Regions from separate parts of the Pectobacterium versatile genome, predicted to be linked through region 2. Evidence: predicted binding sites of a transcription regulator. Region 2 holds the regulator's gene; each other region holds the start of a gene.
The links. The regulator CRP, encoded in region 2, controls carbon source genes, mostly activating them, when cyclic AMP is high. The targets are predictions, from matches to a motif close to ATGTGANNNNNNTCACAT.
Positions count from the first base shown of each region.

Region 1: a site for CRP is predicted at 6,293-6,310, ahead of udp (uridine phosphorylase). Genes of this name have one in related genera too.
Region 3: a site for CRP is predicted at 3,122-3,139, ahead of glpT (glycerol-3-phosphate transporter). Genes of this name have one in related genera too.
Region 4: a site for CRP is predicted at 3,538-3,555, ahead of EIP93_RS20740 (GntP family permease). Genes of this name have one in related genera too.

Region 1 covers NZ_CP034276.1:224,853-232,455, reverse strand. The annotation lists gene EIP93_RS01035 (PTS transporter subunit EIIC) at 1-1,301, shown strand, start outside; gene ppc (phosphoenolpyruvate carboxylase) at 1,545-4,184, shown strand; gene EIP93_RS01025 (tyrosine-protein phosphatase) at 4,326-5,108, opposite strand; gene udp (uridine phosphorylase) at 5,345-6,115, opposite strand; gene EIP93_RS01015 (dienelactone hydrolase family protein) at 6,446-7,273, shown strand; gene EIP93_RS01010 (methyl-accepting chemotaxis protein) at 7,377-7,603, opposite strand, start outside.
Region 2 covers NZ_CP034276.1:4,454,255-4,461,857, reverse strand. The annotation lists gene pelA (pectate lyase PelA) at 1-767, opposite strand, end outside; gene EIP93_RS20245 (aminodeoxychorismate synthase component II) at 1,450-2,025, shown strand; gene argD (bifunctional acetylornithine/succinyldiaminopimelate transaminase) at 2,145-3,371, shown strand; gene crp (cAMP-activated global transcriptional regulator CRP) at 3,514-4,146, opposite strand; gene EIP93_RS20230 (OsmC family protein) at 4,520-4,927, shown strand; gene EIP93_RS20225 (phosphoribulokinase) at 4,967-5,836, opposite strand; gene EIP93_RS20220 (YheU family protein) at 5,962-6,198, opposite strand; gene EIP93_RS20215 (hydrolase) at 6,195-7,247, opposite strand; gene EIP93_RS20210 (LysE family translocator) at 7,354-7,603, shown strand, end outside.
Region 3 covers NZ_CP034276.1:4,585,414-4,593,016, forward strand. The annotation lists gene glpC (anaerobic glycerol-3-phosphate dehydrogenase subunit GlpC) at 1-82, opposite strand, end outside; gene glpB (glycerol-3-phosphate dehydrogenase subunit GlpB) at 79-1,341, opposite strand; gene glpA (anaerobic glycerol-3-phosphate dehydrogenase subunit A) at 1,331-2,998, opposite strand; gene glpT (glycerol-3-phosphate transporter) at 3,313-4,662, shown strand; gene yigL (sugar/pyridoxal phosphate phosphatase YigL) at 4,749-5,549, opposite strand; gene pldB (lysophospholipase L2) at 5,653-6,690, opposite strand; gene rhtB (homoserine/homoserine lactone efflux protein) at 6,821-7,441, shown strand; gene rhtC (threonine export protein RhtC) at 7,502-7,603, opposite strand, start outside.
Region 4 covers NZ_CP034276.1:4,576,670-4,584,272, forward strand. The annotation lists gene asd (aspartate-semialdehyde dehydrogenase) at 1-775, opposite strand, end outside; gene EIP93_RS20735 (YhgN family NAAT transporter) at 1,074-1,667, shown strand; gene EIP93_RS20740 (GntP family permease) at 2,116-3,492, opposite strand; gene EIP93_RS20745 (gluconokinase) at 3,651-4,163, shown strand; gene gntR (gluconate operon transcriptional repressor GntR) at 4,173-5,168, opposite strand; gene EIP93_RS20755 (pirin family protein) at 5,330-6,025, opposite strand; gene bla (class A beta-lactamase) at 6,357-7,211, shown strand.

The DNA.
Region 1 (7,603 bases), 770 kb from region 2:
TTCGGTTTGATTTAATTGATGAAAGTAAAGTGCAAACTGAAGCCATCAAAAGTCTGCCAGGCATATTAGGTGCCCAACACCAGAGTGAACAGTTTCAGATTATTATCGGGCCGCAGGTCAATGAGTATTACGAACTGCTGAACGCCCAGCTTTCCTCCACAACGCTTTCGCCTACAGCGACATCGCAGCCAGACGTGCAGAAGCAGAAAAAGGGGCTGGTTTCGCTGTTCATGGATACGGTTTCCGGCGTATTTGGTCCGATCGTGCCTGCCATCGCGGGTGCCGGTATGATCAAAGGGCTGCTGGCAGGGCTGATCGCCTTGAAAGTGGTCTCTGCCAAAACCGATACCGTGATCGTCCTCGACCTGATCGCCAGCGGTGTGTTCTATTTCTTACCTTTCTTCCTCGCCATCTCCGCAGCCAGGATCTTTAAAACAAGCGAATATCTAGCAGCGGCTGTGGCAGCCTGCCTGATGTATCCATCGTTGATAGAAGCGGCGAAGGCACTAGCCAGCAATAGCCCTAATGCGGTCAGCGCCTTTTACTTCATGGGTGTGCTGCCCATTCCAGTGTTCAACTATGCCGCCAGCGTCATCCCAGTGATTTTCTCTGTGCTGGCACTGAGCTATATCCACCGCTGGGTCGATCGCATTATGCCTTCGGTGCTGAAAACCGTGTTTACCCCGACGCTGACGCTGTTTATCGCCGCACTGGTGTCGCTCACGGTGATCGGGCCATTCGGGATCTACCTCGGTAAACTGCTGGCACTGTTTATTCAGAGCCTGTTCGATGTGTCGTCTATCTTTGCTGGTTTCGTGGTCGGTGCGATTCGGCCTGTCGCTATCCTGACTGGCATGCATCACGCGATGACGCCCATTGCACTGCAAAATTTCAGCAATCAGGGCTTTGATATGCTGATGCCAATGATGTGTATGGCTAATATGGCGATTGCGGGTTCCACGTTTGCCATCTACTTCCATGCCAAAACCCGTCAGGATAAATCCGTCGTGCTGTCTGCTGGTGTTTCTGCGCTGCTCGGTATTACCGAACCTGCACTCTTCGGCGTACTGACGAAGTATAAAAAAGCGTTTATCTCCGCAACCATTGCCAGCTCCATCGCCTCGGCCTTTATCGCGTACTTCGGTGTCCGGCTGTATGGCTACATCTTGTCGAGTATTTTCAGCCTGCCAGCCTATATCGGCCCGTACTTTAGCTACGCGGTCTCCGGCATGGCTATCGCCATCGTGCTTTCTTTTACTCTGACTTATATTCTGGTCGTCAGAGCGTCCAAACAGGCGTAACCGCGCTCGCGGGGCCGCTGCGCCCCGCGACGTTCCCCTGCTAATAAGTCCCTCTAATATCCGCGCCTCTGTAATTAAATTTCACAAATTGCCAAGCCCGCCTCAATGCAAGTACAAAGAATAAGGAGAAGAAAGAATCGTCAATTGACGAACCCGCCTTATCGTGGCTAGATGGAGGCAGTGCGTCAAAATATGTCAAGTGAAATAAACTTACAAAAATGGTAGGGATGGGTCAGGGTAACTATGAACGAACAATATTCCGCAATGCGCAGTAACGTCAGTATGCTCGGCAAGCTTCTCGGCGATACCATCAAGGAAGCACTGGGTGAAAACATCCTTGATAAAGTCGAAACAATCCGCAAGTTGTCAAAGTCTTCCCGCGCAGGTAATGAAAAACATCGTCAGGAGTTGCTGACTACGCTGCAAAACCTGTCTAACGATGAACTGTTGCCCGTTGCCCGCGCATTCAGCCAGTTCCTTAACCTGACCAATACCGCTGAGCAATATCATACGATTTCACCGCACGGTGAAGCCGCGAGTAACCCGGCACAGCTTTCCCACGCGTTTGAGCGCCTGAAGGAAAGCAAAGATCTGACCGAACGCGATATCCGTGACGCCGTAGAATCCTTGTCGATCGAGCTGGTGCTGACCGCACACCCGACAGAAATTACCCGCCGGACGCTGATCCACAAGCTGGTAGAAGTGAATACCTGCCTCAAGCAGCTCGACCACAACGATCTGGCTGATTATGAGCGCAATCAGATCATGCGCCGCCTGCGCCAGCTGATTGCGCAGTCCTGGCACACCGATGAAATCCGTAAAATTCGTCCTACCCCGGTAGATGAAGCCAAATGGGGCTTCGCCGTGGTGGAAAACAGCCTGTGGGAAGGCGTGCCTGCATTTTTACGCGAGCTGGATGAGCAGTTGGAACAGGCTTTCGGCTATCGTCTGCCCGTTGATGCGGTTCCGGTGCGCTTTACTTCCTGGATGGGTGGCGACCGCGACGGTAACCCGAACGTCACGGCGGAAGTCACTCGCCATGTGCTGCTACTCAGCCGCTGGAAAGCCGCCGATCTGTTCCTGCGTGATATTCAGGTGCTGGTTTCCGAGCTGTCGATGTCCGAGTGTACACCGGAACTGCTGGAGCTGGCCGGTGGCAACGAGGTACAAGAACCGTACCGCGCCATCATGAAGTCACTGCGTTCGCAGTTGAGCAGTACACTGAGCTATCTGGAAGCGCGTCTGACAGGTGAAGAGCGTCTGCCGCCTAAAGATCTGCTGATTACCAACGAACAGCTGTGGGAACCACTCCACGCCTGTTACCAATCGCTGAAAACCTGCGGCATGGGCATCATCGCCGATGGTCGCCTGCTGGATACGCTGCGTCGCGTACGTTGCTTTGGTGTGCCTTTGGTACGCATCGATGTCCGTCAGGAAAGTACCCGCCACACCGAAGCGCTGGCCGAGATTACTCGTTATCTGGGTCTGGGCGACTACGAAAGCTGGTCAGAGTCTGATAAGCAGGCCTTCCTGATCCGTGAACTCAGCTCTAAGCGTCCGCTCCTGCCACGCTACTGGGAGCCGAGCGCGGATACCAAAGAAGTGCTGGACACCTGTCGTGTCGTCGCCAAAGCGCCAATCGGTTCAGTCGCAGCCTATGTCATTTCAATGGCACGCACGCCTTCCGATGTGCTGGCCGTTCACCTGCTGCTCAAAGAAGCCGGTTGCCCGTTTGCATTGCCGGTCGCGCCGCTGTTTGAAACGCTGGACGACCTGAACAACGCTGATGATGTCATGACGCAATTGCTGAGCATCGACTGGTATCGCGGCTTTATTCAGGGCAAGCAGATGGTCATGATCGGCTATTCCGACTCTGCAAAAGACGCGGGCGTGATGGCTGCCTCTTGGGCGCAGTACCGTGCACAGGACGCGCTGATCAAAACCTGTGAGAAAGCGGGTATCGCACTGACGCTGTTCCACGGACGCGGTGGTTCTATCGGTCGCGGTGGTGCACCGGCTCATGCAGCGCTGTTGTCACAACCGCCGGGTAGCCTGAAAGGTGGCCTGCGCGTGACGGAACAGGGCGAGATGATCCGCTTTAAATACGGTTTGCCGGAAGTCACCATCAGCAGCCTTGCGCTGTATACCGGTGCGATTCTGGAAGCGAACCTGCTGCCGCCGCCGGAACCAAAACAGGAATGGCACGAGGTAATGGACGATCTTTCTCGTGTATCCTGCGAGATGTATCGTGGCTACGTGCGTGAGAACCCGGATTTCGTCCCTTACTTCCGCGCCGCAACGCCGGAATTGGAGCTGGGTAAACTGCCGCTGGGTTCACGTCCGGCCAAGCGTCGTCCGAATGGCGGTGTGGAAAGCCTGCGCGCTATCCCGTGGATTTTCGCCTGGACACAGAACCGCCTGATGCTGCCAGCGTGGCTAGGCGCAGGTGCCGCATTGCAGAAAGTGGTGGATGACGGTAAGCAGGAACAGTTGGAAGCTATGTGCCGCGACTGGCCGTTCTTCTCGACGCGTATCGGCATGCTGGAAATGGTGTTCGCCAAAGCCGACCTGTGGCTGGCGGAGTATTACGATCAGCGTCTGGTAGAAGAGAAACTGTGGCCGTTAGGGAAACAGCTGCGCGATCAGTTAGCCGCCGATATTAACGTCGTGCTGGCGATCTCCAACGACGATCACCTGATGGCGGATCTGCCGTGGATCGCCGAGTCGATCGCACTGCGTAACGTCTATACCGATCCCCTGAACGTGTTGCAGGCTGAGTTGCTACATCGTTCACGTCAACAAGAACAGCCAGATGCCGATCTGGAACTGGCGTTGATGGTGACTATCGCCGGTGTCGCGGCAGGCATGCGTAATACAGGTTAATCGCGCAAGCAGCAAAAGCTAAACAGACAGCAAAACTTGTAGTAAGTAAAAATAGGGGCCGGTCATTTGACCGGCCTTTTTTGCGGAAAAATCAGTTACGCGGTGATAATGAAGAGATTCACCAATAAGGTGAAGAAAACCTTACGCCAGATATTTATCCTGCAAATAATTCCGCGCACGATTATCCAAACCGTATTCCACTTCAAGCCAGCTATCGATCGAACCGTGTCGTTCGTAGATAGCCTTCAATGCCGTCACAATGAACTCTTCCTGCACTGACAGCACATAAGAGAACTGTCCCAGCGCTTTCTCATTCAGCGTTGCCGACAGATGTGTCAGTAGTTGCTGGCGGAAGGGCGTCAGCGTCGTCTCGGTGAGCAGGTAATCTTCCATCACCGTCTGCTCATCAGCCCCCAGCGCAAACATCACCAGCGCCGAACCGATACCGGTGCGATCTTTACCCACGGCGCAGTGCTGTACGAGCCCGCCCTCATCCGGCCGTAATAGCAGCGACACCAACTGTGTATAGGCCGAGTTATTGAAAGGAAGACGGCGGTAGAGTTCCAACATGAATGCCCGAGAATCAAACGCCGCCAGCACATCAGACCCCAATGAATCCAGATTAGCCGTCACTTCGTGGCGCAATGGGTTGGCCGGATAGGCGTGATAATTAGCCCCCGTCCACAATATGTCAGGCTTCTGCGCAATTTCATCAGCATCCCGATAGTCCACCACATGGGAAATAGGTACGCCAGCAAGATGTTCACAGTCAGCCTGACTCAGCAGATCCAGCGAGCCGGAGCGAAAAAGTTTACCATGTCGAATAAGCCGCCCGTCAGCAGCACGGTTACCGCCTAAATCGCGGAAGTTGATTCCGCCGTCCAGCGGTAATAAAGAGGGATGGAGCAACGTTGGTTCGGTCATACATCTCCTTGCGAGGTTGAAAGGCGAGCAAGGCAAATTGAACTATTTAGTGTATACCCTAAATAATTCGAGTTGCAGGAAGGCGGCAAGAGAAGGAATCCCGATGAACTTACTCAAGTAAGTGATTCGGGTGAGTGAACGCAGCCAACGCACATGCAGCTTGAAGAATAACGGGTATATCAGGATACGGGCTGGCATCGATGATAGCCAGCCCAAAATACCATCAATTTTTGTGCTTATTCAGCAGCTAACAAACGGCGAGTCGCGTCCAGCAACACCTTGATGACGGTGGTTTCGGCCAGTTTCATGGTCGCCGCATCTGGGATTTCCTGCTGGGTACGGTTCACGATCACGCCCGCGATCATGCCCGCTTTCAGCCCCTGGCTGGCGCACATGGTCAACAGCGTAGCGGATTCCATTTCATAGTTCAGCACGCCCATGCTCTGCCATTCTTCCATCGAGCCGCGGAAGCGACGGACAACGCGTCCAGAGAAGGTGTCATAGCGTTCCTGACCAGGGTAGAACGTATCTGAAGACGCCGTGATGCCCACATGCAACGCCGCACCCGAGGCCTTCGCCGCTTCCACCAGCGCGGTGGTACAGCCGAAATCAGCAACGGCTGGGAATTCCATTGGCGCGAAGTGCAGGCTAGCCCCGTCCAGACGGACGGCGGCGGTGGTCACTAACACATCGCCGACGTTGATGCCTGACTGAATCGCTCCCGTCGTGCCGACGCGCAGGAAAGTCCGGATGCCGAGCTGTGCCAATTCTTCTACCGCAATTGACGTTGACGGGCCGCCAATGCCGGTCGAACAAACAATCACTGCCTTACCGTCCAACTCTGCACGCCAGGACGTAAATTCACGGTGTGATGCCAGATGTACCGGGTTATCCATCAGGCGAGCAATTTTTTCAACACGCTCAGGATCGCCGGGGACGATAGCCAGCGTCGCGCCCTGTAAATCGTTCTTGACCAGACCAAGATGGAACACATCAGATGTAGACATAACTGCCTCCCGGGCAATCAATTGGGTATTCAGAGAAATCGCGCCAGACGCTCATCTACACTGCCTTTCGCAGCCAGTCAGCGTCCGTTCAATAAAAAGACTCTAGCGCATCATTACGTTTTTTTAAGTGACGGCAGTCACCGATGAAAAAGAAACAAATATCAACATACATAAAAAATGTGACCAAAATCACTAATTGTCAGATAAGGACGTCATTTTTGCCGATTAATTGTCTTCTAGTGTAGATTCTTTAATCATTGATAGTATTTATCATGGATATTCTGAAATCCCTCTTTCCATGAAAATCGGCCGATAACAGGAGATCGCGTAATGAAGACTGATGAACAGACGACCTTCACACATCTTCCCCAAGGGCTATCCCCAGCGGTGGAACCGCAGACCTCCTCCATCATTACGACAGATTCTGTCGGTATCGTTGCCAGTGAAACCACCATTCCTTCTCAGGGTGAGCAGCTACCCGCGTATATCGCCAGACCGGCAAACCACGACGGGCCGCTCCCTATCGTTCTGGTGGTGCAGGAGATTTTCGGCGTCCATCAACACATTCAGGATGTTTGCCGCAGGCTGGCCAAGCAGGGCTACATGGCCATTGCGCCAGAGCTGTATTTTCGCCAGGGCGACCCCAGCCACTATAACGACATTCAGCAAATCCTGACCGAGTTGGTTTACAAGGTGCCTGATACGCAGGTGCTGTCCGATCTCGATCGCGCCGCCAACTGGGCGATTAAACAGGGTGGCGACGCCAGTAAGCTGGCGATAACGGGTTTCTGTTGGGGCGGACGCATCACCTGGCTCTACGCCGCGCACAACCCACAGCTCAAGGCGGCCGTTGCCTGGTACGGCAAATGTACGGGTGAGAAAACGCTGAATAGCCCCAAGCATCCGGTGGATATCGCCACGGAATTGGAAGCCCCCGTGTTGGGATTGTACGGCGCAAAAGATGAAGGCATTCCGTTGGAACAGGTCGATACCATGCGGCAGACGCTGCGTGCGGCCAACGCGGCGGCAGACATCATCGTCTATCCCGATGCCGGGCATGCTTTCCATGCCGATTACCGCCCCAGCTACCATGAAGAATCCGCACACGACGGCTGGCAGCGTATGCTGGCATGGTTCCAGAAAAACGGTGTGGCATAACACCTTCACACGTCTTGCACCTTATTCCACGATCTAAAACGCCACCGAAAAACGGTGGCGTTGGTGTTTTACCTTTTTACTGTTTTACAGAGAAAGGCAGCCCTTAGAACGTCGTCCAGTCGCCGTTATTTCCCTTGTCTTTTGCTGCCGCTGGCGCTAAAGACAGCGTTGGGGTGCGCGTTGGTGCCGGTGCATAAGAAGCGGTTTTACCGCTGCCATATGACTGCAATTTAAACGCGCTTACCGCTTCCGCCAGAACAGAGGCCTGTGATTGTAGAGACAGCGCCGCAGAGGCCGATTCTTCAACCAGAGCCGCATTCTGCTGGGTCG
Region 2 (7,603 bases):
TCATACAGGTTGTTATAAGCATGGACTTGGCCACCACGTTGCAGCGGCAGACGTGAGTTAACATCGCTGTAAATATTGTGATGGTAAGTCAGGTTACGACCGGTATCCGTGTTGCTTGAACCGCTCAACCCTACCTTTTTCACGCCATGGATATAGTTGTACGACACGGTGACGTTGGTTGAGGCTTTCTTGATATCAACCGCGGATTCAAAGGTGGTGTCGTTGTCTGGCGTACCGGCACATTCGAAGTTCTTGGCGAAGATCTCGTTGTGGTCGATCCAGACGTTCGGTGAATTATCGATACGGATGGCATCACCATCTTTTGCACCGCCAGGCATATAGCCGAAGCGCATGTTACGTACGATAACGTTGGAAGAGTTAACCATCCAGATACCGAAGTTAGCGGAAGAACCGTTGGTTCCGAGGATGGTGATCCCTTTGGTGAACTCTTTGATTTCCACACCGCGCGGATCTTTGCTCCACTGGCCGCAGATGTTAGCTTCGGCGGCTTTGATTAGCGCATCTTCATTACCGTTATAGGTAATCACGAGCGGGTAGGCCCCACCTTTTACCGCTTTACCGCTTGAGTCCTTTTTCGCGGCCTCAATGATATCGACGATCTCTTGCAGAGAACGCGCCGTTTTTTTCACCGCACCAGAAACGTCGCCGCCGTCAGTGGTGGCATAACCCCCCGTATTTGCCGCCATTGTCGGTTGGGCAGCGAGCAGCAACAGCCCAGCTGCTGCAGAAGGCAGTAGGTATTTCATTATGTACTCTCCTTGACATAGAATTTTTTTGGGTATTTATCACTACACACCCTGTGTAATTTAAAAAGGCTGTTTCAACAAAAATGAAAATAAGGTTTGTCTATAAAGCCGAGCTAAGTGTTAACAGAAAAAATAAACAATACAAGATGGGGCGTTAAATATATTAATTAAATAACAGAGGACAGTTGAGAGGATTTGTGTCTATCTATTTTAAATAGAAACTAATTTCCATTTAAATCATTTAAATTCATAGTGTTGTGTTTTTTAATCTTTGTTGTTTCAATCTGGATTCTTTATTTTTTATCCATTTGATATGCGTGGTTTATTCGCTTGTTGAGCGATTGTGATCGCCATCAAAAAATATCATTTTAGAAATGATCCCTTTAGTTTTTCTTTCTTTTAAAAAAAATGAATTAATTCATAGGCGGTTTTTTCTTATTATTTTTTTTGTTAAAAATAATTTCAAGGTAATCGTTTACTGTGAATTGGGATAATAAATAAGGCCTATTAATAAAGATGTTTACTGATGAAATAAATGATTTATGATCGATAAAATTATTACCATGCTAATTTCTTAAACAGCGAGATCGCCACCTTTGTCTTTGATGGTGACGAGGGGTGGGTACCTGACGCGGATTTCATGTATGTTAGTACGGCTTTTCCGACTAACAGTGCAATGACTATGCTGCTAATTATCGATAACTACGACTCCTTTACCTACAACCTTTACCAATACTTTTGTGAGCTTGGCGCACAGGTCGTGGTGAAGCGTAATGATGAACTGACGCTGCGCGAGATTGAACGGCTTGCGCCTGAGCGATTGGTCATTTCACCTGGCCCTTGTACGCCGGATGAGGCGGGCATTTCACTGGCTGCTATCCGTCACTTTGCCGATAAACTGCCTATTCTGGGCGTGTGTCTTGGTCATCAGGCGATGGGGCAGGCGTTCGGCGCGCGTGTGGTGCGAGCACGGCAGGTCATGCACGGGAAAACCTCAGCGATTGCGCATAGCGACACGGGGGTTTTCACGGGGTTGGCTCAGCCTTTGACGGTCACCCGTTATCATTCGCTCATTATTGATGCCGCCTCACTACCCGATTGCTTTGAAGTCACGGCTTGGAGCGAACATGAAGGAAAGCGTGATGAGATTATGGGGATCCGCCATCGCGCATTGCCGCTGGAAGGGGTGCAATTTCACCCAGAGAGCATTCTTAGTCAGCAAGGGCATCAGCTTTTGGATAATTTCCTTAAAATTTAGCCATATAGAAAGTTATTCTCTTCAGTAGCTGATTTAATATTGCCTGAAATTGATTTTTTATGCATATTTATTGACTATATTTTCATTCCGACATGATGGACAGCAGAGTGAGGCAGCAAATGGCAGCAGAGCAGAAAGCAGTGACACGGGATACTCACGATAAAGTGATTTTGCCGGTTTATGCACCCGCGAAGTTTGTACCTGTGAAAGGTAAAGGGAGCCGCGTCTGGGATCAGGAAGGCCGCGAGTATATCGATTTCTCCGGCGGTATTGCGGTTACGGCGCTGGGCCATTGCCATCCTGCACTGGTTAGCGCGTTGCAGCAGCAGGGTGAAACGCTGTGGCACACCAGCAATATTTTCACTAATGAGCCTGCGCTACGCCTCGCTAGCAAATTGATTGATGCCACTTTTGCCGATCGCGTGTTCTTTGTTAACTCCGGCGCTGAGGCTAACGAAGCCGCCTTTAAACTGGCGCGTCACTATGCGGTTAAACGCCATAGTCCGTATAAAACCAAGATCATCGCCTTCTACAATGCGTTCCATGGCCGGACGCTGTTCACCGTCTCGGTTGGCGGACAGCCTAAATATGCTGATGGTTTCGGGCCTAAGCCTGCGGACATTGTCCATGTTCCCTTCAACGATCTGGCTGCGGTAAAAGCGGTGATGGACGATCACACCTGTGCGGTCGTGCTGGAGCCGATTCAAGGCGAGGGCGGAATTACGCCTGCGACGCCTGAGTTTTTACAAGGTGTGCGCGATCTGTGCGATCAACACAAAGCGCTGCTGGTATTTGATGAAGTGCAGAGTGGGATGGGGCGTACCGGTAAATTATTCAGCTACATGCACTACGGTATTACGCCGGATATTCTCACAACGGCTAAAGCATTGGGCGGCGGGTTCCCGATTAGCGCGATGCTGACGACGGAAGAGATCGCATCAGCCATGACGGTTGGGGTACACGGCACGACCTATGGCGGCAACCCGTTGGCCTGTGCGGTGGCGGAAGCCGCGCTGGATATCATTAACACGCCGGACGTGTTGTCGGGCGTGGCGGATCGTCACGATCGCTTTGTCAGTGAGCTTGAGAAAATCAATCAGCAGTACGGTGTATTCGAACAGGTTCGCGGTATGGGGCTGCTGCTGGGTGCAGAACTGAAACCGCAATGGCACGGTCGCGCGGGCGAGTTCCTGGCTGCCGCAACGGCTCAGGGGCTTATGGTACTGATGGCTGGGCCTAACGTGATCCGCTTTGTACCGTCTTTGATCATTGATGAAGACGATATTGCGCAGGGGATGGCGAAGTTCGCCAAAGCCGTCGCGCAGGTCGTTAACGCAGCAAACTGATTAGACATAAAAAAACGTAGGGAACGTTTTTCAACGTTGCGTTAGCAACGGCCCGAAGGGTGGCGAGCAGGAAGCTCGCCATAAAAAAAGCGTGAGGCCGAGGCTTCACGCTTTTTTATTGGTAGGGTACAGCGACAGGGGTTTAGCGAGTGCCGTAAACGACAATCGTTTTACCGTGTGCAGAGATCAGGTTCTGGTCTTCTAACATTTTCAGAATGCGGCCCACGGTTTCACGCGAGCAGCCAACGATTTGCCCAATTTCCTGACGGGTAATTTTAATTTGCATGCCATCTGGATGCGTCATGGCATCAGGTTGTTTGGCCAGGTTGAGTAGGGTTTGGGCAATACGGCCGGTCACATCAAGGAAGGCGAGGTTGCCGACTTTCTCAGAGGTAACCTGAAGTCTGCTTGCCATTTGCGCAGACAGACGCATGAGAATATCCGGGTTAACCTGGATGAGCTGGCGGAATTTTTTATAGGAAATTTCAGCCACTTCACAAGCGGTTTTTGCCCGAACCCAGGCACTGCGTTCCTGACCTTCTTCAAACAGGCCGAGCTCGCCGATAAAATCGCCCTGATTGAGGTAGGAGAGGATCATTTCCTTGCCTTCTTCATCTTTGATTAGCACTGCGACAGAGCCTTTCACGATGTAGTAAAGCGTTTCTGCTTTTTCACCTTGGTGAATCAGCGTGCTCTTCGATGGATACTTGTGAATATGACAATGGGAAAGGAACCATTCGAGAGTTGGGTCTGTTTGCGGTTTGCCGAGAACCATTCGCTATCATCCTCTGTTGTAATTCACTGCGCAAATTACAGGGGTCAGAGTTCCCTGTACGGCGTGTTTAACTGCTAAAAAATAAAATTCAGTCTAGGCAGAATGACGTCAGGGAATATACTGGAACCACTGTACCCTTGATTTTCCGGTTGCTGCCTTGCCGCATCGTAAACGTGGCTGGGTATATCTGGCCACGTAATCATCTTCTTCGTTTCTGGGTTTGTCCAGAAAAGGTCTATTCTATTTTCGTTTTAACACAGCTTTAAGGATGTGTCTTGTGTTGTCTCGCTTCAGCATGACAAAGCTCTGATTAACGCTGGTTTTTGTACAGTAACGATATAAATTTTCAAAAAATTTTTAGTGGAGAGGCATCATGCAGGCTCGGGTAAAATGGGTTGAAGGCTTAACGTTTTTGGGCGAATCCGCATCAGGGCATCAGATATTGATGGACGGCAATTCTGGCGATAAAGCGCCCAGTCCGATGGAAATGGTATTGATGTCCGTAGGAGGATGCAGCGCGATTGACGTGGTGTCGATTCTGCAAAAAGGTCGCAACGATGTGGCGGATTGTGAGGTGAAATTAACGTCAGAGCGTCGGTCTGACGCGCCGCGTTTATTTACCCACATCAATCTGCATTTTATCGTGACGGGAAAAGGACTGACTGACAAAGTTGTTGAGCGAGCTGTCGCCCTGTCGGCGGAAAAGTACTGTTCTGTGGCACTGATGCTGGGCAAAGCCGTTGAGGTGACGCACAGCCACGAAGTTAGGGTGCTGGAGTAATTTCTTTCTCTGGGCACGACGCTGCCGTGCCCGTTTAGCTTATTCGATCGTTTTCCCTTCGATTAACCGCTGCACCAGCGGTGCCATGATTAATTCCATCGCCAACCCCATCTTCCCGCCGGGAACGACCAGCGTGTTGATATGGGAGATAAATGAACCCTGCAACATGGCGAGCAGATAGGGATAATCAATATTATCCAATCCCTGAAAGTGAATCACGACGAAGCTTTCGTCCAGTGAGGGAATCGACTTGGCGGCGAACGGGTTGGAGGTGTCCACGGTAGGCACGCGCTGGAAGTTGATGTGTGTGCGAGAGAACTGCGGCGTTATGTAGGTGATGTAGTCTTCCATCGAGCGGACGACGGAATCCATCACCGCTTCACGCGAATGGCCGCGCTCATTGACGTCACGAATCAGCTTTTGGATCCATTCCAGGTTGACGATTGGCACCACGCCGACGAGCAAATCGACATGCTGTGCCACGTCGTTTTGCTCGGTGACCACGCCGCCGTGCAGCCCTTCATAGAACAGAATGTCGGTGGGTTCCGGCATCGGCTCCCACGGTGTGAACGTCCCAGGAACCTGATTATAGGGAATCGCTTCATCGTAGGTATGCAGATATTTGCGCGTCTGGCCGCGCCCGTGCAGGCCATATTCGATAAACGACTGTTCTAGCAGGCTGAAATCATTCGCTTCCGGGCCGAAATAGCTGATGTGGCGTCCTGAATCACGCGCTTTACGAATCGCCATATCCATTTCCGGGCGGGTATAGCGGTGAAAGCTATCGCCTTCCAACTGGGCTGCACGCAGATCAAACTGCTGGAAAATCTTACGGAAGGCCAGACTGGTTGTTGTGGTTCCCGCTCCGCTGGAGCCGGTAACCGCAATAATCGGATGCTGATGTGACATAAGGCGCGTGACTCCGTGATCGCGAGGTTCGCATAGACCGAAGGCCTGCGCGTATCCTCAAAAAAGACGTAATTAGTTATCATTGTTAGCATGTTTGGCGCGTTCTTTCACGACTTTCGCCATGCTCAATAAGGGGCATGTCCTCCGGCATTGAGCTGGTTGCGGGGCATGATATTGAGCGTTTCATGTAACTCAGACCACACCAATACCACCTCGCCAGATTGGAGCTGGCTGCGGATATCTTCCACTTTCTGCGCCAGCGATCGCTCCTGTTCGCCGTAATCGGTGCCTTCCCGCAGGACGAAAGATTCAATGATGCTATCTAGTGTTTCTGGATCGAGCTGTTGCCAGGGAATAATCACGCCATTCCTCCTGAATAAAAAGTTCCTGAATAAAAAGTTCCTGAATGAAAAGATCCCGAAGAAAAAGAATCGGTGGCATGGTCCAAAAATGGGCTAAGCCAATTGGGAATGCGCTGTTCCAGCCACATTTCCGGTTTCAGCAACGTTCCACCGACGAAGCCGACATGCCCACCATGTTCCGTCAGCTGATACTCAATATTAGACGGTAACTGCGACAGATCGGGAATCACCTCCGACGTCATGAAGGGATCGTCCTTCGCATGGATAATGAGCAGCGGTTTACGAATCTGAGGCAACAGCGGCAGAGCGCTACAGCGTCGATAGTAGTCGGCCGCATCGCGAAAGCCGTAGATACGTGAAGTAATGACGTCATCAAACTCTCGTAGCTGGCGGATTCGCTTCAGCTGCGGCAACTGAATCGGCAGCGTGTCTGGATAAGCCGCCAGCTTACGACCGGCGTTTTGCTTCAGCAGACGCAGCAGGTAGTGCTGATAGACGCGAGAGAAGCCTTGTTCCATCCTGCGGCTACAGGGTTCGAGCATCAAGGGGGCGGAAACAATGACGGCCGCGGACAGGGAGCAGGCTTCGCCTTGCTGAGCGAGCAGGTAGGCCAGCATATTGCCGCCGAGAGACACGCCGATGGCGGCGGTAGGCGCATTGCCCAGCGTCTCTTGCATCCAGTGCAGAAAATAGCTGGCATCGCTGGTTTCGCCAGAATGATAAATGCGCTTCATCCTGTTGGGCTTCCCGCTGCATCCGCGAAAATGCATGATGACGGCCAGCCAGCCGCGCTGCTTACAGGCATGTAGCAGGCCGTGAGCGTAGGGGCTATGAAAGCTGCCTTCCAGCCCGTGAAACAGCACCACGCGCGGTTTGTGTCGCGCTTGCTCAGGGGCTTCGCTCCAGGCCAGATCGACGAAATCGCCGTCCGGTAATTCCAGTGACTGCCAGACTGGCGAGAACTGTGCGTGACGGCGAATCAGACGCGGCAATAGCGTTTGCAGATGTGGGTTATGGGCGCCGCTCAGCGGACGAAAGTGATTATGCATAAAGGATATGGAAATCTTGTTGTCGACTCTTGTACGATCAATATCACACTGTTAGCTTCAATGCTGCCAGTTGGTACGACATTTGGGTCAGGAGCGCCCACAAATAATGGAACTGAGTTTATTTCTTTCGATGTTGGGATTTTTGTGGGTAGCAGCCATCACACCGGGGCCGAACAATATGCTGTTGACTACCTCGGGCGCGAATTTTGGCTTTATGCGTTCACTGTGGCTGATGGTTGGCATCATACTGGGCATGCAGAGCATTTTGCTGCTGGTGGCATTCGGTGTAGGTAGTTTGATTCTGATTTACCCTTCGCTGCATTTTATCCTGAAAGTCCTCGGCAGTGCCTATCTGC
Region 3 (7,603 bases), 130 kb from region 2:
TCACGCGCGACACCGGACAGTACGTGGTACAGACCGTACACTTGATGCAATCTTCAAAACTGTTATCGCTAAGCAGGCTCATGGGTTGCCCTCCTTCAAAATCTGTTCGGCAACATGAAGGGCGCTGAGCAAGGAAACCCCCGCTCCACATCCCTGCACAATGGGGTCGAAGCCTTCCAGCACCGCACCAATCGCGTACAGATTATTGACCGTTTCGCCCTCAATGCGAGGATGCAGATGTTCATCGACAATCGCACCAAATTGCAGATAAGGCTGCGGCGCAAACACATCCTGCTGGCTCCAGCCCTCGCGCTGATCGGCAAACCGCACGTCCAGCCCAAAGACCGGTTCGGTCACTCGATCGAACTGCGTCACCAACCCGTTACTGAAGAAGCTGCCGCTCGCCAGCACCGCATGCTTCGCCCGCAGCGGAATATCACGGTGGTGGTGGCTATGGATTGCAATCTCCTGCGGCGACAGCGAGGCGCGCACCGCGCGATCGCCCGGCATCACCATGCCACCCAGTTGGCGAAAGCGCTGCGACAGCGCCTGATGCAGGCGTAAGCCGAGTACTGATGGCGGTAATGTCGGTAGCAGCAGTACCGGTTTCCCTAACGCACCAGCGAGTTCATTGATGATTTCAGGGCTGTCCAATCCCAGACACGCAGGCATGATGATGGCATCGTTACCGTTAGCCAGAAGCGATAGCTCTTCCACCAGCGCCGAGCGGTTTTCCGGCCGATCCAGCACGCGGGCGATATTTACCGCGCGGAATTCGCTGGGGTTCTGGCGTAGCCGATCCAGTACGGGCAGCTTGAGTTCATCACTGCGTGCCGCAATACCCTGCGCCTGAAGCGTGCCGGCCACAATACGGGACTGAAAATCCAGAAAGCCTTCGATACCCGCAATCAGCGGATTGTCGCCAAAGTGGGCATCCGGCAGACCACGCGTTACGCCATCGACTGGGCTCAGCCAGCATGAACGAAACTTACCTAACGGCGTCATGCGCCAGTGGTTCTGGTGATGACTGCCTTGCAGGGTGATATTGCTGCGTTCCAGCAGCGCCTCAACTTGTGGCAACAGGGCCGCCACTGCCGTCGCACCCATACGGGAATAAGGATGATGAGGAGCCTGACGCGCCAACTCATCCAGCGCATCGAGCGGCTGGCTCACGGGCTGTCCGTCAGGGAGATGGGAAAGTAAATCCAGCGCACCGGAAGAAAAATGCAGCGCATTCTGCCCCGCGCTGACAATCGCACAGCGTTTTCCCTGCTCCGCTAAGCGAATGCCGCAGGTCAATCCCGCCAGCCCGCCACCGATAATCACAACGTCATAGCGCATGACGATCCTCCTGACTGTCGCTGGCCGTCAGGCCGCACAATCCCTGATAAATCCAACTGGTAAACTCGCTTTCGCGCAGCGCATTGCCCCACGCAATCGGGCGAATCCCTTTCCAGCGTTCGTTCAAAAACTGGCTGAGCTGCGTGAGCGACTGCTCCGGCGTCGCAGTACCCAGACGGCACAGCAGACCCGCCGCACGGCAGGCACACAGTTCGCCCTGACAGGTGCCCATACCCACGCGGGTGCGCCGACGTAAATCAATCAGGTTATTCACCTGCAACGACTCCACGGCGTAGCGCACTTCCCCCGCCGTCACCGCCTCACATTCACACACTAAGCTGCGATCCAGACGCTCACCGGACAACATTCGCCCGGCACGTTCACCGTGGCGATAAATCGCCGAACCGCGCAGCGGTGCAGATAACGGTTTTGCCACAGGATAAGCAGATAGGGCGTGAGGGGCAGATTTCACTTCCTCCAGCGATTCAGAACCGGGCAGCGGTGTCTGTGCCGTCGAGCAGGCTACGTCATGACCCAGCTTTTTGCAGATGGCGTCAGTCACCCATTCCGCCATCAGGCGGTAGGTCATCAGCTTGCCGCCGGTGATGGTAATAAATCCTTCCAGTCCGTCGCGAACAGCATGGTCGAGCAGCACAATGCCACGGCTCACGCTACGTCCGCTGGGGTCGCTATCGCTGGCAACCAACGGTCGGACGCCCGCATAGGCGCGTAGAATGCGCGTACTCGCCAACGTCGGTGCCAGCATTGAGCCTTCCCGCATCAGCGTTTCCACCTCGGCAGGCGTCACCAGCATGTTGTCGATTTGATCGTAATCGATGTGGGTCGAGGTGGTGCCAATCAGCGAAATGGTATCGCCCGGCACCAAAATGTCGGCATCCGCCGGCTTACGGCAGCGGTTGATCACCATGTTGTTGATGCGGTGTCCAAGAATCAGTAGCGCGCCTTTTGCCGGGAACATGCGCACGCGCAGATCGGCATATTCCGCAATGTGTTGCCCCCAAATACCGCCCGCATTGACCACCACCTGTGCATAGATTTCTGTTTCTACACCTTTTTTATGGTCGAAAACGCGCACACCGGTAATACGGTCGCCCTGACGAATCAGCCCGATGACCTCATGATAGGTCAGCACTTCCGCGCCGTGTTCGCAGGCATCAATCATGTTGGCCGCCGTCAGGCGAAAGGGATCGACGGAGCCATCCGGCACACGCACCGCGCCAATCAGCGCCGGGTTTGCCGCCGGTTCCAGCCGTAGCGCTTCCTGCGGATCCAACGCCTGAGCGTGAATCCCAGCCTGCTGGCAGGCGGTAATAAACTGCGCCTGCCAGCCGAGATCGTCTTCGGGCAAGGTGATAAACAGACCGTCGGTAGGCTCAATACAGTGGCGAGCAATCCGCCGGAGAATCTGGTTTTCTTCAATACATTCGCGGGCAGACTCGCCATCGGTTACCGCATAGCGGGCGCCGCTGTGTAATAAGCCGTGATTACGCCCGGTCGCCCCGGTTGCAATGTCATAACGTTCAAGCAGCAGGCAGCGCAGTCCGCGCAGAGCACAGTCTCGTGCTGTACCCGCACCCGTCGCACCACCGCCGATGACAACCACGTCAGTTTCACGCCAGTTCCCCATGTTTTTCATTCTGCTCTCACTTCAGGCGGAGGGTATACATGTTGCTATTGGGACACAGAAAGAAGGGTTAATGTTTGATAAAGAGCAAAAGCGAACACTAAACGAAAATAAAGTGGGATTTAAAAACAATAAGTGTGATTTAGGTCACTAAAACCACACTGTGGAATTTTCCTATTCTGTTAACATGAGCGCAAAAATCGTCACAGTTTCATAAAAGTGTAACATTAGCGTCATGAATCACACTCATTTGCACGCTATCCCCTTACAATAACGTTCGTAATAGAACAAAAAAGCTATCGTTTTTTTTCGCATTGGAGATATCTATGCTGAGTATTTTTAGGCCCGCAGCCCACCAGCCGCGCGTGTCGCAAGAACACGTTGATCCGCTCTATCGCCGCCTGCGCTGGCAGATTTTCATGGGGATCTTTTTTGGCTACGCCGCCTACTATCTGGTGCGTAAAAACTTCGCACTCGCCATGCCTTATCTGATTGACCAGGGCTTCTCACGCGGTGACCTCGGTTTTGCGCTATCGGGTATCTCTATTGCCTACGGTTTTTCCAAATTCATCATGGGGTCGATATCCGACCGCTCTAACCCGCGCGTGTTCCTGCCTGCGGGTCTGATTCTGTCAGGTGCAGTCATGCTGTTCATGGGCTTCGTGCCGTGGGCAACGTCCAGCATTGCGATTATGTTCGTCCTGCTGTTCCTGTGCGGGTGGTTCCAGGGTATGGGTTGGCCGCCGTGCGGACGTACGATGGTTCACTGGTGGTCGCAGAAAGAACGTGGTGGCATCGTGTCCGTATGGAACTGTGCTCACAACGTCGGCGGTGGTATTCCTCCTCTGCTGTTCCTGCTGGGTATGGCCTGGTTCAACGACTGGAAAGCTGCACTCTATATGCCGGCCTTCGCCGCCATTTTGATTGCCATGATCGCTTTTGCACTGATGCGTGACACGCCGCAATCCTGTGGTCTGCCACCGATTGAAGAGTACAAAAACGATTATCCGGTTGATTACAATGAAAAAGCGGAAGAAGAACTGACGGCTAAGCAGATCTTCATGCAGTACGTTTTCCCCAACAAACTGCTGTGGTACATCGCGATCGCCAACGTCTTCGTTTACCTGCTGCGTTACGGTATCCTCGACTGGTCACCGACCTACCTGAAGGAAGTTAAACACTTCGCACTGGATAAGTCTTCCTGGGCCTATTTCTTCTACGAATATGCAGGTATTCCGGGCACACTGCTGTGCGGCTGGATGTCCGACAAGGTCTTCAAAGGTAACCGTGGTGCAACAGGCGTGTTCTTCATGACGCTGGTGACAATAGCAACTATCGTTTACTGGATGAACCCAGCCGGTAACCCGGGTGTGGACATGGCCTGTATGATCGTCATCGGCTTCCTGATTTACGGCCCGGTCATGCTGATTGGTCTGCATGCACTGGAACTGGCACCGAAAAAAGCAGCGGGTACAGCAGCTGGCTTCACCGGCCTGTTCGGCTACCTCGGCGGTTCTGTTGCCGCTAGCGCCATCGTCGGCTACACCGTTGACTTCTTCGGTTGGGACGGCGGCTTCATGGTCATGATCGGTGGCAGCATTCTGGCTGTACTTCTGCTGGTTGTTGTTATGCTGAATGAGAAAAAGCATAAAGCAGAGTTAGCCAATCGCGCCTAACCCGCTCTTGTAAGCATCCCTCTGGCGGCGTCCTGATGACGCCGCCTTCGTTTGTGCCATAAATCACAGCACAACCTCAGCGCTGATTACTTCAGAAACAGTTCACGCAGGTAATTCGGCACGGCGCTGTCCGCGTTAGAGCCAATCACTTCGCGATCTGGCAGCATATCTTTCAGGCGCTGATGCGCGTTCTGCATCACGCAGCCTTTTCCGGCCATCGACAGCATTTCGTAGTCGTTCATGCCATCACCAAACGCCACGCACTCTTTGAGCGAGAAGCCGATAATCTTCGCCACCTGCTCCAGCGCATGGCCTTTAGACACGCCGCCCGCCATCACTTCCAGACAGGTAAGCGTCGAGAAACTCACGTTGACGCGGTCGCCCCAGCGCGCGTTGAGCGCTTCTTCCAGCGGTAACAGTTGTTCATGGGAATCACAGGTAAAGAACACCTTGCTGACGCCATCGGTTTCGAGCAGTGCAGGCTCGAACAGCTTGTATTTAAAGATCGACTCTTTGAAGAAACGCTCTTCTTCTGCACGCGGACGGTTCATAAACCACTCATCATCGCGGTAAACGTGCGTCAGCATATCGGGGTTATTGTGTACAACGCTGTAAAGGTCGCGGGCGATGTCCTGATCCAGATTGTGGCTGAAAATCAGCTCGCCCTGCGAGTTGTGCACGCGTGCACCATTCGAGGTAATCATAAACGCGTTGATACCGAGGTTGTCGCGGATCTGCGCGACATCCATGTGATGCCGTCCGGTAGCGAACACAAAGTGAATCCCTTTTTCCGTCAGCAGCCTGAGGGTTTCTTTCGCATACGGGGACAGCGAGTGGTCAGGTGACAGCAGTGTGCCATCTAAATCGGAAGCAACGACATGGTACATAGCGATGAGATCTCACTTCTGGTGTGTTGTGGCGGCACGCGCCGCAAAAAAATTAACGAGGTTGCTGGCAACATCCGTTGAACGACCTGCCAACAGTCTAAAATTAATGATAACGCGCAAAGTGCGCCAGAATCAGCGCAAATGCCTGAGCGCGGAGGTTATCCGTTTCAAAGAGAATTTCATGCCGTGCACCGTGGATAACCTGCAAAACGCCGTTTGAATTGGCGTTATCGCTTTGTACCAGTGCCTGACAAAACGCATTCTGGCTGCGGTTATCCACCACGCGCTCTTCTCCCGCCTGTAACAGCAGAAGCGGCGTGGTGACGGCGCTGGCCTGAGCCAGTAGCTGTTTCCCCGCCTGTATCGCCTCTCGCACCCAATGATAGGTGGGGCCGCCGATGCGTAAATCCGGTGAATCCGCATAAAAGCGAATACCGCGCTGGTAGCGTTCACGGCTGTGCGTCAGCACATTCATCCGGTAAGGCAAAGGACGCCATTGCCCAGTGCCGATGGCGTAGTAATCGCGTATCGCCGGGCGACGCTCCGCCCAATCGACGATCCAACCCGCAACGCAGTGAGGAAGCGGCAAACGAATACCAAACATCGGCGCACACAGCGCCACGGCATCAAACGTTTCAGGTTGGCGAATCAAAAGCTGTGCCAGAATCGCGCCCCCCATTGAATGCGCTAAGGCAAACCGGCGGGTATAGTGTTTCGGGCCAATATGCTGCTGACACAGCGTTTCGGCATCATCGACATAGTCACTAAAGCGCAGCACATGTCCACGGTGGCCGTCTTGCAATACTCGCCCCGACCGCCCTTGCCCACGGTGATCCATGATGAGCACATCATAGCCGCTATGAAAGAGGTCGTAAGCCACTTCGCTATATTTGACATAGCTTTCGATACGACCTGAAAAGACAACGACAATTTTGTCGTGCTGCGGCGCGGTAAAGCGAACGAATCGGATCGGCACATCGTCTACGCCAGAGAATTCGCCCTCTTCGCGCTGACGCCAGAAATCCAGTAATTCTCCGGTAGCAAAAGCGGCAAACTGCGCTTCTCGCGTTAACAGGTTCGAGGTTAACCCTTCAGGCGTTAACCGTTCCGACGTAAACAACGTATTGTGGCGTTGAATCATCACACCTCTCCGGTGACGCGGGAAAACAAAGCTAGCGGAAGAACATGACAAGCAGTGGAGCACAAGCGTATTGTGACATAAAAAACAGACAGACTCTCGTAATACAGAACGCGATTCAGGGGCATGCTTCATGACATTAGACTGGTGGTTAACCTACTTACTCACAACGCTTATTCTCAGCCTGTCGCCCGGTTCTGGTGCCATCAACACCATGAGCACCGGAATTAGCCACGGCTATCGCGGCGCGGCGGCCTCGATCTGTGGTTTACAGGTCGGGCTGGCGATTCATATCGTGCTGGTCGGCATTGGGTTAGGCGCGTTGCTTAACCAATCTGTACTGGCTTTCGATGTACTGAAATGGCTGGGCGCGGCGTATCTGATTTGGCTGGGAATTCAGCAATGGCGCGCCGCAGGCGCACTTGACCTTCAGGCGATCGCCAGCGCCATGCCGCGTCGTAGACTCTTTAAACGTGCGGTGCTGGTAAATCTGACCAACCCGAAAAGCATCGTGTTTCTGGCGGCGCTGTTCCCACAGTTCATTATTCCCCACCAGCCGCAGGCCGCACAGTATCTGGTGTTGGGCGTCACCACCATTGTGGTCGATATCATCGTAATGATTGGCTACGCCACGCTGGCCACGCGTATCGCCGGATGGCTGAAAGGCCCACGGCAGATGAAGACGCTCAACCGGATATTTGGCTCGCTGTTCGTGCTGGTCGGCGCGTTACTTGCCACCGCGAGAAAGGCCTGATTAAGGCAGTGCGCCGTATCGGCTAGCGGCGCACGCCTATCTATCATTCAGAGGGAAAGGTTAGCGAGAGAAAATCAGGTGCAGGCCGAACCCGGTAAACAGCACGCCCGCCACGCCATCCACCCATTTCGCCAGACGCTGATAGCCACGACGCATTGCCGG
Region 4 (7,603 bases), 120 kb from region 2:
TGACGCTGCTGGTGCTCAGAATCTTGTTGGTTTCCGCCTGACCTTTCCACTCTTCGCGGCTCTGGCCGTTATCCAGTTGCTTGTCGATCCACGGAATCAGGCTGCCCGCCAATGGCACACCGAAGTTATCAGTCGGCAGTGAGCCGCTACGGGTCAGCGCTGTCACTTTACGCTCAATATCCAGAATCGCAGAAGCCGGATCCTGTAGCTCTTTCGCCACTTCACCGTGTAACGAACCCATCTGGGCCAGCAGTTCACGCATGTGACGCGCACCGCCGCCAGAAGCCGCTTGATACGTCGCAGCAGAAACCCACTCCACCAGATTGTTAGCAAACAGGCCGCCCAATGACATCAGCATCAGGCTGACGGTACAGTTACCGCCAGCAAAGGTTTTGATGCCTTTATCCAGACCCTGTTGAATCACCCCGTGGTTCACCGGATCCAGAATAATAATCGCGTCGTCTTTCATACGCAGTGAGGATGCGGCGTCGATCCAGTAACCCTGCCAGCCACTTTCACGCAGCTTTGGGTAAACTTCATTGGTATAATCGCCGCCCTGACAGGTAATGATGATGTCCAGCGCGCGCAGGGCTTCGATATTATAAGCATCCTGCAACACGCCTTTATGACCGCCCAGCGCTGGAGCTGCGTCGCCGTGCTGAGAAGTCGAAAAGAATACCGGGTGAATCACATCAAAGTCGCGTTCTTCCACCATGCGCTGCATGAGAACCGAGCCGACCATACCGCGCCAGCCAATAAAACCAACATTTTTCATGGTAACTGTCCTGCTTTGGGGGTAACAAAAAGAATTCTGGCTAACGTCGATAGCGCTTAGTGATTGCTGGCTCGGTGATCTGCCGCAGAGGCTTGCGCGTGTCGTGTCGTAAACCCGTAAATAATTGTGTCGTTCAGCCTTACAAAATGTACATCAAGTCGCAAGTGAATTTATTCGATAGTACGCCGTTTTTCAGCAGTCATTCTAATATCATCAACCTGGCACAGGATAATCACGTTGGTCAGTCCATGAAGATGGCCCCGGTCAGGAAACAAGGTTTTGGGAGTAACAAACCAACATGACAGAAATGATCTCCGCAACGGTGCTGCTGTTGCTCATTATGGATCCACTCGGCAACCTGCCGATTTTTATGTCCGTGCTCAAGCATCTTGACCCCAAACGCCGACGCGTGGTGTTGATCCGTGAAATGCTGATTGCGCTCGGGCTGATGCTGATTTTTCTGTTCGCCGGTGAACGCATTCTGGCGTTCCTGAATCTGCGCACCGAAACCGTGTCGATTTCCGGCGGTATCGTGCTGTTCCTCATCGCGATTCGTATGATTTTCCCTTCGCAGGAAGGCAACAGCAGCGGTCTGCCAGCCGGAGAGGAACCGTTTCTGGTGCCCATGGCGATTCCGCTGGTTGCGGGGCCGTCGATCCTCGCGGCGCTGATGCTGCTGTCTCACCAGTATCCCAATCAGCTACCTCATCTGACGCTGGCACTGTTTATCGCCTGGACGATCTCATTCATCATCCTGCTAATGTCAGATGTGTTCTTGCGTTTGCTGGGTGAGAAAGGCGTGAGTGCGCTGGAGAAATTGATGGGATTGATTCTGGTGATGCTATCGACGCAGATGTTCCTCGACGGCGTGCGTGCTTATATGAAGTTATAGCTACGCAGTTACCCCCTCTGTCTTATACATAAATGCGCAAATTATTATGGGGTTGACGTTATCCGGCGTAAAAATTATGCAGCGGTGGGCATGACCACCGAGTGAGCGGCAGGGACGCCGCGAAAGACGATGCCGCGCCGGACAAAAACGTCAGAGACGTTTTTGAACAGCACTTGTGCTGGCCCGAAGGGCGAGCCCCGTTTATGGGGCGAGTAAACGCGTCACCGTCGGCTCGAAAGGTGGTCATGAACGCCGATGGCACCGCGTAGCGGCATAATTTAGCCAGAAGCCTGGGGTCATGGGGCGAGCGGCGTTTGAGCCGCCCCATGTCGGGCGCGTGCTACGAAGTAGCATGAAAATAACGACATTATCGCGCACGAAACCATCTCTTAGTCGGCATAAAAAATGTGACTAAAAGCCCCCTCCACAAGGAAGGGGGTTAAACACATTAGAGAAGAATACTTCCCACTAACGCCAGCAAGAACGCGATGGTGCCGAGCAGCGTTTCCATCACCGTCCAGGTTTTCAGGGTCGTTTTCTCATCCATTTCAAGGAAACGACTGACCAGCCAGAAGCCCGAATCGTTCACATGTGACAGCACAGTCGCCCCACCCGCAATCGACACCACAATAAAGCAGAGATCGAACTGGCTAAGGCCGGGGGTCGCCGCCACTGTGGGCGCCATCAGCGCTGCCGTCGTCGTCAGTGCCACCGTTGCAGAACCCTGTGCCACACGCAGTGCCATCGACACCACAAATGCAGCAACGATAACAGGCAAGCCTGTATCTGCCAGTGCACCGGACAGCGCGTTGCCAATTCCGCTGGCACGCAGAACACCACCGAACATGCCACCTGCGCCAGTTACCAAAATAATGGCACAAATCGGACCTAACGCGCCGTCACAAATCTTTTCAAGATGTGCTCCGCTCTTACGACCGCTAAAGACCATCAACGCAAAGAACACCGTGATCAGTAATGCAACTGGCGTTTTACCCAACATGCGTAAGAACTGCACCACGCCGTTATCACCGCTCACTATTCCCATCACCGTTAGCGTATTCAGCCCGGTATCGAGAAAAATCAGCACTAATGGCAGCAGCAGAATACTCAACACCACGGAAAAACGTGGTGGTTTAACGGCCGTATCCGTTTCAACCGCAGACAAGAAGCTTGCAGGCAGTTTGATGTCGAATTTTTTACCTGCGTACAACCCATAGAGGTAGCCGCCGAAATACCAGGTCGGTAGCGCGATGATGCCCCCGATAATCACCAGCAGCCCGATGTTAGCACCTAACAATTCACTCGCAGCAACGGGGCCAGGATGTGGCGGTACCAGCGCATGCATAGCGGCAAACGCGCCCGCCGCAGGAAACGCATATTTTAGCGTCGAGCCACCGAAGCGCTTTGCCACGCTGAAAATAATCGGCAGCATAACAACCAGGCCTGCATCAAAAAAGATCGGGAAGCCGAACAGCAGAGAAGCAACCCCTAACGCAAAAGGTGCACGATGTTCGCCAAATTTATTGATTAGCGTATCCGCCAGCACATTCGCGCCGCCGGTCACCTCTAACAGGCGGCCAATCATTGCCCCTAGTCCAACCAGCAGGGCAACGGATGCCAGCGTACTACCGAAACCACTTAGCAGCGTCGGCACAATCTTTTCGTAAGGTGTTTTTGTTACCAATGCTGTTACCAGACTGACGAGTGTCAGCGCCAGGAACGCATGGATTTTAAAGCGCATAATCAGCACCAATAACAGTGCGACTGCACCAGCGGCAATGGTCAACAACACACTGGCGCTATAGGCGGAGGTGATTTCTGTCATCGTTAATAATCTCTTTAGGGCACTCGGTCTGGGTTGGCTAATTGTTTGTGAGGTGTATCACATCATCATTTGATACCGGTAACATGATACGGGTAACATGTTAAAGTATGGAACCATTAAGTATCATTTAATTTACAGTTTGAGATAGAGATCAAATTATGTCAGGTCGAAGCATTATTCTGATGGGCGTATCAGGCAGTGGAAAATCCTCAGTTGGCGCTGAACTTGGCCGCGCCATTCAGGCAAAATTTATTGACGGCGACGATCTGCACCCGCGCGCGAATATCCAGAAAATGGCCAGCGGTACGCCATTGAATGACGACGACCGCGCACCATGGCTGGAGCGACTCAGCGATGTCGCCTACAGCCTGGCGCACAAAAACGAGACCGGCATCATCGTCTGTTCCGCGCTAAAAAAGCGTTACCGTGACCGCCTGCGCGAAGGCAACGAAAAGATGGTGTTTATCTATTTGAAAGGTAGCTTTGAGCTGGTTCTGGAGCGTCACAAAGCCAGAGCAGGCCACTTCATGCCGACAGATCTACTGAAAAGCCAGTTCGATGCGCTGGAAGAACCGGGCAGCGATGAGCCGGATGTCCTGAAGGTCGATATTGACGGTACCCGAGAGGACGTCGTGCAGCGCTGCGTTGAAGCACTGCGTGCAGCAGGCTAACGCAGACGCTTAGAGGCTTTCACCGTCCAGCACGGTAAAGCCGACATCGATCCTATCCTGTGCGACTGGCTCGCCCCGCAGACGAGCCAGCAGTTGTTCGGTGCCGACGCGCCCCATGTGTTCACGCGGCGTCAGTACGCTAGCCAGCTTCGGCACCATCGCCTGACCAATATCGTGCCCGTGGAAACCGGCTACGCCAATGTCATCCGGCACGCGCAGCCCCTGCCTCTGGCATTCGAACATCGCACCGACGGCTAAGTCGTCATTGGTGCAAAATACGCTATCGACCTGCGGGTATTCCGCCTGCGTCTGCCGCAGCAGTTCGCCACCAAGCGAATAGGAAGATGCCCGCTCGCTCATCACGCAATAGCTCTTGAGTTCACTTTCCCACATCGCTTGCTCATAGCCTCGGCAGCGCATAATCGTACGCTCATCCTGCCGTGCGCCGAGATAGACGATATGACGATGCCCCAGCGCGACCATACGCAATGTCATCTGCCGGGCGGCTTCGACGTTATCAAAACCGACGGCCATATCCAGACAGGGTGAGACAGAATCCATCAGCTCCACCACCGGAATACCGGCGACGTCCAGCATCTGACGCGTGCGCGGCGTGTGGGTACGTTCAGCCAAAATCAGCCCGTCGATGTGATACGACAACAGTGAAGTCAGACGCTGTTCTTCTCTGTCAGGATGATAGCCATAGTGCGCCAGCATGGTCTGGTAGCCGTGCGCTTCCGCCGTGCGTTCAATCCCGCGCAATACTTCGGCGAAAACCTGATTGGTTAATGACGGCAGCAGCACGCCAATCGCCCGGCTGGTGGAGCTGGCGAGCATATTCGGCGCGAGATTGGGGATATAGCCCAGCTCATCCAATGCAATAGCGATCTTTTCCTGCAACGCGGCGGACACCTGAGCGGGATTACGCAAATAACGGCTTACCGTCATTTTGGTAATCCCAACGCGGTCAGCAACGTCCTGGAGAACGGGTCTTTTTTTCTTCATCGTCGACTAAAATGCCTGAAAAACAGTAAGCTAAGTCTAACAAAAAAAGCATAAAGAAAGTAAAGGCAAAGGGGCAGAATCTGAATGATGACGTCAGGCAGTGACAAATAAAAAGCCCGCGTCTTTTCCTACGCGGGCTTCTTCATTTTTCTCACTCGTCATTATACCGGCGGCAGATCAAACAGCAGGATTTCGCTGTCCTCGCTGGCGTGTACGGAGATCGCCGTTTCGTCCCAGATCGCGAAGGCATCGCTGGTTTCTGCCTTCTGGCCGTTAATCTCTACCGTACCGCGCACCACCTGAACCCAGACGCGACGGTCAGCCTGAATCTGATACACCGTTTGCTCCTGTGCTTTCAGCGCCCAACGCCACAGTGTCATGTCCTGAAAGACCTTCAGCGAGCCTTCACGCGCATCCGGAGACAGCACCAGTTGACGCCCTTGCAGCACATCAAAACGCTTCTGCTCGTAGCGCGGCGTCAGACCGGTTTTTTCCGGGATAATCCAGATTTGATACAGGTGCAGTTGCTCGTCCTTGCTGGCATTGTATTCAGAATGACGAATACCCGTTCCCGCGCTCATAATCTGGAATTCGCCCGCTGGCACCTGCTCTTTATTTCCCATGCTGTCCTGATGTTCAACCGCACCAGACAACACATAGGTCAGAATTTCCATATCTTTGTGTGGATGCGTACCAAAACCCTGACCGCCTTCGATATAGTCTTCATTAATGACGCGCAGTGCCGAAAATCCCATGAAATCAGGATCGTAATAATCGGCGAATGAGAATGTGTGCCAGCTGTCGAGCCAGCCGTGATTCGCATGTCCGCGATCTTGCGCTTGACGTAAATAGATCATGTTATTTCCTCCCGCGTTTTTGATAAGGAAAGTGTAACGGGCGGTGGTAAATAAGATAGCGCAAAAAACTCATCGCTCTGTTCGAAAAATCAGAACAGGATGAAGGGCAAAAAAGGAAGGCAAAAAATTCATCGCGTGTCAGCCTGAGACCACATGAACGCACAGGAAAAATGGACAATACCCACCCAGACCTGAAATTTGACATTGTCGCCGTTAGCCATTTATTTTGACGGGTGTCTGAATAACGTGATACCGAACACCGAACGTTCTCTACGCTTCCATTCGATTTGTCTTTCACCCCAAAAACTAAAATCCAAGGGAAAGTATTAATATGCAACATTTCCGTATAGCGCTTATTCCTTTCTTCGCTGCATTTTGTTTGCCAGCGTTTGCCCATCCCGACACGCTGAATACCGTAAAAGATGCTGAAAATAAGCTTAAGGCACGGGTGGGTTACACTGAGTTGGATCTCACCAACGGAATGATCTTGGAAGGTTATCGCCCCGAAGAACGTTTTCCAATGATGAGTACTTTTAAAGTGCTGCTATGTAGTGCGGTATTATCACGTGTTGACTCTGGGAAAGAACAGCTCGATCGTCGCATACACTTCCATCAAAGTGACCTCGTTACATATTCGCCTGTCACTGAAAAGCATCTTACGGATGGTATGACCGTTGGAGAATTGTGCGATGCGGCTATCACCATGAGTGATAACACCGCGGCTAATTTACTTCTGTCAACCATCGGGGGACCGCAGGAGTTAACCATTTTTTTGCGCAAGACAGGTGATCATGTTACTCGTCTCGACCGCTGGGAAACAGCGTTGAATGAAGCCTTACTGGGTGACGAACGTGACACAACGACGCCTAAAGCGATGGCAGAAACACTGCATAAGCTATTAACTGGAAAGATACTTACTGTCGCCTCTCAGCAGCAATTAATGGACTGGATGGAGGCGGATAAAGTCGCAGGACCACTTTTGCGTTCGGCACTTCCGGCAGGCTGGTTTATTGCGGATAAATCTGGCGCGGGTGAACGTGGTTCTCGCGGAATCATCGCTGCACTGGGACCAGATGGTAAACCTTCCCGTATAGTAATTATCTACTTAACGGGGAGTCAGGCCACCATAGAGGAACGAAATAAGCAGATCGCAGAGATAGGGACTTCACTGATTAAGCACTGGTAACAATCAACGCTGGGTTCTGCTTCCAATGCCCCATCGTTCGGATAAACGTGGGCGTTTTTGCAAGAAGTCGTGATGAGCGGGAAAACCATCAACATGCACTCTTGTTGGCCATAACATAGCGTTGCAGCGCAACCACCACGCCTTCTTTGTCATTAGGCAAAAAAAAAGCCAGCACCCGAGCTGGCTAAATAATACTGGAAGCAATGTGAGCAATGTCGTGCCTTCACAGGGAAGCCGGATCGTCGTGAACACCATCAATAACTAACACAGGCGCATGACATCGTTCCCCGGAACGCACAGCAATAATAATCATTATCATTCGCACTTGTAAAGTGCTTTTTGCGATAAATTCTTATTCTCAATACGGACTGCGGAACAACCCGTTTTACTCC